3 regions of the Streptomyces sp. NPDC054842 genome follow, and region 3 is predicted to be linked to each of the others. Evidence: riboswitches for the same ligand, from Rfam matches in the RefSeq annotation. Region 3 holds a riboswitch; each other region holds the start of a gene.
What was found. Region 3 has a riboswitch for S-adenosylmethionine ahead of ACWGIS_RS17925 (glutathione S-transferase C-terminal domain-containing protein). Riboswitches for the same ligand answer to the same signal wherever they lie in the genome.
Positions count from the first base shown of each region.

Region 1: linked by a shared signal. The riboswitch ahead of ACWGIS_RS18940 (aminotransferase class V-fold PLP-dependent enzyme) and the one ahead of ACWGIS_RS17925 (glutathione S-transferase C-terminal domain-containing protein) in region 3 are both predicted to bind S-adenosylmethionine.
Region 2: linked by a shared signal. The riboswitch ahead of thrC (threonine synthase) and the one ahead of ACWGIS_RS17925 (glutathione S-transferase C-terminal domain-containing protein) in region 3 are both predicted to bind S-adenosylmethionine.

Region 1 covers NZ_JBSGZN010000022.1:62,404-65,667, forward strand. Annotated here, with positions in the region: gene qcrB (cytochrome bc1 complex cytochrome b subunit) at 1-1, shown strand, start outside; gene trpD (anthranilate phosphoribosyltransferase) at 157-1,221, shown strand; SAM riboswitch class IV at 1,307-1,423, shown strand; gene ACWGIS_RS18940 (aminotransferase class V-fold PLP-dependent enzyme) at 1,612-2,973, shown strand; gene ACWGIS_RS18945 (Lrp/AsnC family transcriptional regulator) at 3,030-3,264, opposite strand, start outside.
Region 2 covers NZ_JBSGZN010000074.1:17,108-20,371, reverse strand. Annotated here, with positions in the region: gene ACWGIS_RS34640 (alpha,alpha-trehalose-phosphate synthase (UDP-forming)) at 1-631, opposite strand, end outside; gene ACWGIS_RS34635 (glucosyl-3-phosphoglycerate synthase) at 740-1,711, opposite strand; SAM riboswitch class I at 1,880-2,036, shown strand; gene thrC (threonine synthase) at 2,054-3,264, shown strand, end outside.
Region 3 covers NZ_JBSGZN010000020.1:70,296-73,559, reverse strand. Annotated here, with positions in the region: gene ACWGIS_RS17935 (LLM class flavin-dependent oxidoreductase) at 1-274, opposite strand, end outside; gene ACWGIS_RS17930 (putative leader peptide) at 350-475, opposite strand; SAM riboswitch class IV at 655-795, shown strand; gene ACWGIS_RS17925 (glutathione S-transferase C-terminal domain-containing protein) at 1,161-2,087, shown strand; gene ACWGIS_RS17920 (nuclear transport factor 2 family protein) at 2,168-2,569, opposite strand; gene ACWGIS_RS17915 (PadR family transcriptional regulator) at 2,654-3,217, shown strand.

The sequences.
Region 1 (3,264 bases), on a different contig from region 3:
ATCGTCCGCCCCGGTCCCGACCGGTCGCCACGGCTGGAGCCCCGTCCATTGCATGGACGGGGCTCTTTGCCGTCCCCGGGCGTGGATAGGGTGGACCCTGCCCGTCACCGGTCGTGCGCGGGCTCTCGTCCTCGTCTACGAACCCAGGAGCGGCATATGAGTGCTGTGACCCCCGCTGGAGGCGACATCGCGGCGGGCCGTTCCTGGCCCCAGGTGCTGAACGGCCTGCTGGACGGGCGCGACCAGAGCGCGGACGAGACGGCCTGGGCGATGGACCGCATCATGCGCGGTGAGGCGACGGACGCGCAGATCGCCGGGTTCGCGGTGGCGCTGCGGGCCAAGGGCGAGACCGTCGAGGAGATCTCCGGCCTGGTCCGCGCGATGTACGAGCACGCCAACGTGATCGAGGTGCCCGGGGAGACCGTCGACATCGTCGGCACGGGCGGCGACGGCGCGAAGACCGTCAACATCTCCACCATGTCGGCGATCGTCGTGGCCGGCACGGGCGCCAAGGTGGTCAAGCACGGCAACCGGGCCGCGTCGAGCGCGTCCGGCGCCTCCGACGTCCTGGAGAAGCTGGGCGTGAATCTGGAGCTGACGCCCAAGCGGGTCGCGGAGGTGGCGGAGGAGGCCGGGATCACCTTCTGCTTCGCGGTGAAGTTCCACCCCGCGCTGCGTCATGTGGCCGCCGCCCGCGGTCAATTGGGCATCCGCACCACCTTCAACTTCCTGGGCCCGCTGACCAACCCGGCCCGGGTCAAGGCCCAGGCGGTCGGGGTGGCCGACCTTCGGATGGCGCCCATCGTCGCCGGTGTCTTCGCCGAACGCGGCAACTCCTCGCTGGTGTTCCGCGGCGACGACGGCCTCGACGAGCTGACCACCACGGCCACGTCCCGGGTGTGGGTCGTCCGCGACGAGAAGGTCCACGAGGACGGCTTCGACCCGCGTGACGTCGGCATCGAGCTGGTCCCGGTCGAGGCGCTGCGGGGCGCCGACGCCTCGTACAACGCGGACGTCGCCCGGCGGCTGCTGAACGGCGAGACCGGGCCCGTACGGGACGCGGTGCTGCTGAACGCAGCGGCGGCCCTGGTCGCCCTGGAGCCGGAGAGCGGGCCCCTCGCGGACCGGATCCGCGCGGGCATGGATCGGGCCGCCGAGGCCATCGACTCCGGGGCCGCGAAGCGGACCCTCGACCGGTGGGTCGCGGCCAGCAACGCCTGAACGGCACACGGCAGCACGCAAGGCGCGGTCCGGATTCTGGACCGCGCCTTGCGCGTCCGCGATCATCTGGCAAGATGCTGTACCAGGTCATGAGCGACAGCCATCAGGCCCCGGCCGGCTGTCCGGCAACCCTCCGTCCGTGGCGGGGTGCCCCGGGTGAAGACCAGGCCGTAGGCAGCGAGGTCTACGGCAAGCGCGGACCCCTCGCACTCTTCCGAGTGAGCACCGCCAGGGGTCCTGGTCGTTCGAGGGAGCCTTCTGTGAGCAAGCGAATGCGGTAGGGCGTAGAGCCCCGCCTCCGCACACCCTTCTTCCCTTCCTGTGCCGTCGACGCCCCTCTGCGCGGGCTGTCCGCACAGCGATCTCGCCTGCCACTCACAGGAGTTCGCCATGTCCGTCCCCACCGCTGCCGCCGACCGTTCCGTTTGTGCCCCGCTGCCCGTTCTGGGCAGGGATGTCACCGTCCCCCTCGTCACGGGCGGCGAGGTCACCTACGCCGCGCTGGACTACGCCGCCAGCGCCCCGGCCCTCCAGCGCGTCTGGGACGACGTCGCCGCGTACGCCCCCTACTACGGCAGCGTCCACCGGGGCGCCGGTTACCTCTCCCAGCTCTCCACCGACCTCTTCGAGAGCGCCCGCGTGACCGTCGCCGAGTTCCTCGACTGCCGCGCCGGCGACCAGGTCGTCTTCACCCGCTCCACCACCGACTCCCTCAACCTGCTCGCCGGGGCCCTGCCGGCCGACTGCCAGGTCTTCGTCTTCGAGACCGAGCACCACGCCTCGCTGCTGCCCTGGCGCGACGCCCGCGTGACGTACCTGAACGCCCCGCGCACCCCCGGCGAGGCCGTCGCCACCCTGGAGCGCGCGCTGGCCGCCCGCGACCCGTACGGCCCCGCCCTGGTGTGCGTCACCGGCGCCTCCAACGTCACCGGTGAGCTGTGGCCGGTGCGCGAACTCGCCGCCGCCGCCCACGCGCACGGCGCCCGCATCGTCCTGGACGCCGCCCAGCTCGCCCCGCACCACCCGGTGTCGGTCCGGGACCTGGACGTCGACTGGGTCGCCTTCTCCGGGCACAAGCTGTACGCGCCCTTCGGCTCCGGCGTCCTCGCCGGCCGCGCCGACTGGCTGACCGAGGCCGAGCCCTACCTCGCGGGCGGCGGCGCCAGCCGCAAGGTGTCGCGGCGCGCGGACGGCGGGGTCGACGTCGAGTGGCACGACAGCGCCGCCCGCCACGAGGCCGGCTCCCCGAACGTGATCGGCGTGTACTCCATCGCGTCGGCCTGCAAGGCGCTCACCGAGGCCGGCTTCGACACCCTGGTCGCCCGCGAGCGGTACCTGATCGACACCGTCCGCGCGGGCCTCGCGGAGGTGCCCGAGGTGCGGGTCCTGTCGCTGTTCGGGGACGACGCCCCGCGGGTCGGCGTCATCTCGTTCGTCGTCGACGGCTGGAACAGCTCGCACTTCGCGGCGGCCCTGTCCGCGGAGTACGGCATCGGCGTGCGCGACGGCCTGTTCTGCGCCCACCCGCTGGTGCGCACCCTGCTCGGCAGCGACCCGCAGAGCCAGGGGGAGTGCGGCGCCCCCGAGGCCGCGCCCGGCGAGAAGTCCCTGAACGCGATCCGCGTCAGCTTCGGCGCCGGCACCCCGGACGAGCACGTGGAGCGCTTCGTCCGCGCCGTGAAGGAGCTGGTGCGGGACGGCGCTCGGTGGCAGTACCGCACCCAGGACGGGCGGTGCGTGCCGGCGGTCTGAGGCCGGAGGTACGGCTCAGCGCCCGGAGGCGGCGGACGCGGTGAGGTCCCGGCAGGTCAGGAGTCGAGACCGATCGCGAACGCCGCCTCCAGGTCGTGCTGGGAGTACGTGCGGAACGCGACGTGGGTGTCGGTGCCCTCGACGCCGGGGATCTTGCTGATCCGGCCCGGGATGACGTCCGCCAGGTCGTCGTGGGCCTGCACGCGGACCATGGCGATCAGGTCGTAGGTGCCGGTGACGGAGAAGACCTCGCTGACGCTGTCGAGGGCCGCGATCGACTCCGCGATCTCG
Region 2 (3,264 bases), on a different contig from region 3:
CCCAGCGCCGGGTCAGGAAGCCCAGCCGGTCCGCGCCCAGCATCCCGCGCAGCACCTGGTCCGCGATGTCGTCGGGCAGCATCCGGAAGTAGTCGACGGGCGCCCACGGGGTGTGCGAGAAGTGCCCGATGCGCAGGTCGGGCCGCAGCTCCCGGAGCATCCCCGGCACCAGCGTCAGGTGGTAGTCCTGCACCAGGACCGAGGCACCGGTGGCCGCGGACTCCGCCAGCGCCTCGGCGAAGGCGCGGTTGTACGCCTCGTACGAGGCCCACTGGCGCCGGAACTCCGCGTCGAAGACCGGCTCCAGGGGCGTCTGGTACAGCATGTGGTGGACGAACCAGAGCACCGAGTTCGCGATGCCGTTGTACGCGTCCGCGTGCACCTCGGCGTCGATGTCGAGCATCCGCACGCCGTCCTCGCCGACCCCGCGCCGCACCGCCTCGCGGTCCCCGTCGCCGAGGGCCGCGCACACCCACAGGGCGCCCGCGTCCGGTCCGATGGCCGAGAGCCCCGAGACGAGTCCGCCCCCGCCGCGCCGGGCGTGGAGCGAGCCGTCCTCGCGGACCTCGTAGGAGACCGGACCGCGGTTGGATGCGACAAGGATCTGGTGGTCACCGTGCGTGGAAGCCATAAGCCTCAACTTAGCCCGGGTCGGAACCGCTCAAACGTACGGACTCGACGGGTACCGGCCGTATACGACCGCCGGAGCCCGTCACGGTCCGTCACTCTCCGGGCCGTCTCACGCGACTCTGCGTGAGCGGTACTCGGAGATCTCCACCATCGGGGGGCGCTCCTCCGTGTCCACGGAGTAGGTGCGCGGCTCGAAGCCGTCGTCGCCCCGCTCGAACTGGGTGAGCGCCGGGCGTATCAGATGGCCGCGGGCCAGCCGGAGCTGCGCGGTGCGGTAGATCGCGGCGGCCATCCGGCCGAGCGCCTGCCCGTCCTGGTGGCGGTGCCTGCGCACGCCCACGTCGACCTGCGCGAGCGCGTCCAGGCCCACCAGGTGCAGCGCGTCGACCAGCATGCCGAGCTCGACGCCGTACCCGACGGGGAACGGCAGCCGCTCCAGCAGGGACCGGCGGGCCGCGTACTCGCCGCCCAGCGGCTGCACGAAGCCCGCGAGCTGCGGCCAGTGCATGTTCAGCAGCGGGCGCGCCATCAGCTCGGTGACCCGTCCGCCCTGGCCCGCGGCGGTTCTGCCGGAGGCGGACCCGTCGGACACGGTCAGCGGCCGGTCGTACATGGCCTTGACGAGGGCGACGTCCGGATCGGTGAGCAGCGGGCCCACGATCCCGGTGACGAAGTCCGACGAGAACTCCCTCAGGTCCGCGTCGACGAAACAGACGATGTCCCCGCTCGTCACCAGCAGTGACCGCCACAGGACCTCGCCCTTGCCGGGGACGGCCGGCAGGCGCGGCAGGATCGCGTCCCGGTGCACCACCCGGGCGCCCGCCGCGGCGGCGACCGCCGAGGTGCGGTCGGTCGACCCCGAGTCGACGACCACGATCTCGTCGACGAGCGGGACCTGCCGCATCAGGTCGTGGCGGATCACGGAGACGATCTCGCCGACGGTCGCTTCCTCGTTCAGCGCGGGCAGCACGACGCTGACCGTCGAGCCCGTCGCCCGTTTCGCGGCCATCAGCCTGTGCAGCGGGCGATCGGTGACGGACCAGGAGCGGGTGCTCAGCCAGCGCTCGACTTCTTCCAGCACGGTCCGGGGCTCCTCACTGTCTGCTCACACGCCCACCCGGGGTGTGATCCATCTCGCGGTTCGGACGACTATCTCAACTGTCCTGGCCGTCGGTTACAGTCTTGAACAACGCGGATGACCATCGCATGTCCTGATCCGGGAACCGCGCGCAGATCAACAACTGAACACCGCTCATCCAGAGGGGCAGAGGGATACGGCCCGTTGAAGCCCCGGCAACCCTCCAGCCGGTCTCGTCCTGATCGTCATCGGTCAGCTCGCGAGGCTCCCGGCTAGGGAAGGTGCCAAATCCGTCTCACGGCGAAGTGCGCCGTGAGGAAGATGAGGAGAAAGGGCCTCGCCTCCATGGCTGCGCAGACAGTTGCAAGCACCACGAACTCCCCCACCGCCGCGGACTCCGTCGATCTCGGCCCCGCCGCCGCCCTCTCCTGCCGCGAATGCGGACACCGCGTGCCGCTCGGCCCGGTCTTCGCCTGCGAGGAGTGTTTCGGCCCGCTGGAGATCGCCTACGACTTCTCGGCCTACGACACCGAGGAACTCCGCAAGCGCATCGAGGCGGGCCCCGCGAACATCTGGCGCTACGCGCCCCTGCTGCCCGTCCCGGCGGACGTCGCCGACAAGCCGAACATCAACCCGGGCTGGACCAAGCTCGTGCAGGCCGACAACCTGGCCCGCGAGCTGGGCGTCGAGGCCGGCAAGCTGTTCGTCAAGGACGACTCCGGCAACCCGACGCACTCCTTCAAGGACCGCGTCGTCGCGCAGGCCCTGGAGGCCGCCCGCGCCTTCGGCTTCACCACGCTCTCCTGCTCCTCCACGGGGAACCTGGCCGGCGCCGTCGGCGCCGCCGCCGCCCGGGCCGGCTTCCGGTCCTGCGTGTTCATCCCGCACGACCTGGAGCAGGGCAAGATCGTCATGGCCGCGGTCTACGGCGGCGAGCTCGTCGGCATCGAGGGCAACTACGACGACGTCAACCGCTTCTGCTCCGAGCTCATCGGCGACCCGGCCGGTGAGGGCTGGGGCTTCGTCAACGTCAACCTGCGGCCGTACTACGCGGAGGGCTCGAAGACCCTCGCGTACGAGATCTGCGAGCAGCTCGGCTGGCGGCTGCCGGACCAGCTCGTCGTGCCGATCGCGTCCGGCTCGCAGCTCACGAAGATCGACAAGGGCCTCCAGGAGCTGATCAGGCTCGGGCTGGTCGAGGACAGGCCGTACAAGATCTTCGGCGCCCAGGCCGAGGGCTGCTCGCCGGTGTCGGTGGCCTACAAGGCGGGACACGACGTCGTGCGGCCGCAGAAGCCGGACACGATCGCCAAGTCGCTCGCCATCGGCAACCCGGCCGACGGACCGTACGTCCTCGACATCGCGCGCCGGACGGGCGGCGCGGTGGAGGATGTCGACGACGGGCAGATCGTCGACGCGATCAAGCTGCTGGCGCGCACCGAGGGCATCTTCGCCGAGACGGCCGGCGGGGTGACCGTGGGCGTCACGAAGAAGCTGATCGAGAGCGGCGCCCTGGACCCGGCGCTGACCACGGTCGTCCTCAACACCGGTGACGG
Region 3 (3,264 bases):
GGGCGACGCGGGCGGCGACGAGCACCGCGTCGAGCCGGCCGCGCACCTGGTCGGTGCGTCCGTCGGGACCGTTCGGGAGGGAGGACTGGGGTCCGAGGGAGTCCTCGATGGTGACGAGGTCGAGCAGGCCGTGTTCGGCCTCGGTGACGAGATCGGCCCAGTAGCGCGCGGTGAACAGGTCGTGGGGGCGGGCCACGGGCTCGCGCCACGCGGCCGGGTGCCAGCCGGCGCCGTCGAGCGCGACGGCGAGGTGCAGCGGGGAGTTCGGGGACACGGAGGGGTGCCTTCCTGGTCGACCATGGGAGATCGCCGGCCCTCGTCGGGTGGGGCCGGCGGCGCGGGTGCATGGTCAGGGACGACAGAGCGCGGCGGCCACGCGCAGCAGGTCGATGTGCGGCCGGGAGTAGAGGCGGACGCAGCCGCGCGGGGAGAACGTCACCACGGGACGGCGGAGCGCGGACGACGCGACGCGCATCGCTCCCACCTCCGCCTCCGCACTCGGTGCCCTCCAGGGCGCCAACCACCTGGCCGCGCCCTTTGTTCCGCCGAACTGTACGCCGGGCCGCGGGAGTCGGGGGCTCCGCCGACCACGTCGTGAGACGCCGCGGACGCCTTCTTGACGCTCCCCCGGGGCGCGGCGAGACTGACGAGGACGGTCACGATTGTCAGCGCCCCGCGAGTGTCCGCACTCGTACGGTCATCGGCCCCGGCCCGCTGGCAGGCAACCCTTCCACCGCGACGGGGTGCCCCGGGTGACGACCGGGTTCCGCCGGTGCGGCGGGACAAGCGTGGTCTCGCGTTGCGCGAGCCCCGAGCGTGGACCGGTGGGAATGCCCAGGAACGACCTGACGAGGCGCCTGCACATCGATCTGCTGCGTGTCTCCAGCGCGTACTAGGGACCGTCCGGACCTCCCCGCCCTCGCCCGCGAGGCACCTTCGCGCATCGGGTCCGCCGTCCCGGCGTGCCCGGCGACGAGCCGGCACCGCACGTGAGCGGGGCCGCCCCGGTGCGGCGAGCGTGCGTGTCCGACGTCGCGAGGCGGACGGGAGAGGCCGGACAGGCCCTGGTTCCGGCGATCCGGACCGGTACGCAAGAGCGGTCACTCCGTTTCGTCACGGCGCCCACGAGGCAGCCGGGACTTCCTCAACCATGGAGAGTCATGCCCGAGACCCTGTCGCACGCCGCCGGCACGAGCACCCCCCGCACCGGCACGCCCGAGCCCGGACCCGCCGACCGGACCGGATCCGGCGCCTGTTCCCGCGGCTCGGGCGCGCCCGGCACCCCGTGCTCCGCGGAGGCCGCCGACGCGGGCGCCCCGGCACGGTGTGCGTCGTCCTTCCGCGCGACCGCGCCGCTCGACGGACTGCCCCGCCCCCGCGGCGCCGGTTCGGCCGGCGCTCAGCAGCGCGTCCACAGCCGGATCGGCGACGGTCTCGCCGGCGGTTTCTACCCGGCCCCGCACCGCTATCAGCTGTACCTGTCCCCGGACTGTCCGCGCTCGCTGCGCGTCGCGGTCACGGTCCACCTGCTGGGCCTCGGGGACTTCGTCGCCACCCTTTCCGCCGAGCCCGGCGGCCCGGACAGGACCGACGCCCTGCGCGGGGCCTACGAGGCCACCTGGCACCACTACGACGGCCCGCTCGCCGTGCCCGCGCTGTGCGACCGGTGGACCGGACGGGTCGTCAGCAACCACACGCCGGACATCCTGCGCGACCTGGCCCGGCTGGCGGACCGCACCGGAGGGGAAGCCCCCGCGCTGCGTCCGCGGGCCCTCGCGGCGGACATCGACGCCCTGCGGGAACTCCTCGACGCGGACGTCACCCCGGCCGCGCAGCCGGGGCGGCGGTCGGCCGCGCTGGCCCTGCTCGACGGGCGGCTCGCCTCGGCGCCGTACGCCTTGGGCCACGAGCTGAGCGCCGCTGACGTGGACCTCTGGGTGGCTCTCGTCCATCTCGACAGCCCCGGCGCCCTCGGCCCGTACGAGCACCTCCGGGGTTATGTGCGGCGGCTCGGAGCCCATCCGGCATTCCGCGGGAAGACGGGCCGGAGCGACGGGACGGGCGTCCCACCACTCCGGCGACGGTAGTCCCGGCCGGCGGAGGCGCCGCCTCCGCCGGCCGTCAGCCCTCCGCCACCCGTTCGTTCCTCCGCCGCGTCCGCCGCCCGTCAGCCCTCAGCGGCCTCCATCGCCTCCCGGGAGATCCGGTCGAACTGCGCGGCCATCGCCTCCTGGAGCGCCTGGGCGGCCGACAGCGGGCGGACCATCACCGTGAAGTCGTCGATCCTGCCGTCCTCGTCGAGGTGCAGGAAGTCGCAGCCCTCGATCTCCTTGTCGCCCACCTTCGCCCGGAAGATCAGCGCGTGGTCGGCGCCGTCGGCGTCCCCGATCTCGCGGACGTAGCGGAAGTCCGTGAAGACGCGCGTGACGCCCCGGACGATGGCCGCGGTGATCGCCCTGCCGGTGTACGGCTTGAAGACGACCGGGCTGGTGAACACCACGTTCTCGGCCAGCAGTGCCTCGATCGCGGCGTGGTCGCCGGCCTCCACCGCCTTGCGGAAGGGATGCATCGCGCCCACCTCTCATAGTCAACTAATTGATTAGGTGTGGAAGAGATTACTCGCGTCGGCGGCCGGCAATCTAGCCTTACGGGCATGGCATTGCGCAACGCGGTCCTGGCCGCGCTTCTGGACGGCGAGGCGTCGGGGTACGACCTGGCCAAGGGGTTCGACGCGGCGATCGCCAACTTCTGGATGGCGACGCCCCAGCAGCTGTACCGGGAACTCGACCGCATGGCCTCCGATGGGCTCATCGAGGCGCGGCTCGTGCGCCAGGAGCGCCGGCCGGACAAGCGGATGTTCTCGCTGACGGAGGCCGGGCGCCGCGCGCTGCGCGAGTTCACCGGCGCCCCGCCCCGGCCCACGGCCATCCGGGACGAGCTGCTGGTCAAGGTGCACGCGGTGGACGAGGGCGACCCGGACGCCGTACGCGCGTCGATCACCGAGCGGCTGGAGGGGGCCCGCGCGAAGCTGGCCCGCTACGACCGGCTGCGCGCCCGCCTCCTCGACGGGCGGACCGAGGACGCGTACCTGGCCGAGGCGGAACGGGTCGGGCCGTACCTGACGCTGATGCGGGGCCGTTCGTTCGAGCGGGAGAACATCGCCTGGGCGGAGCGGGCGCTGCGCGTCCTGGAGCAACGGGCCGCCGTGCGCGGGTAGTTCCGGGAGCCGGCCCACGACCGTCCTCCGACGGCGGCGGCCGGCCG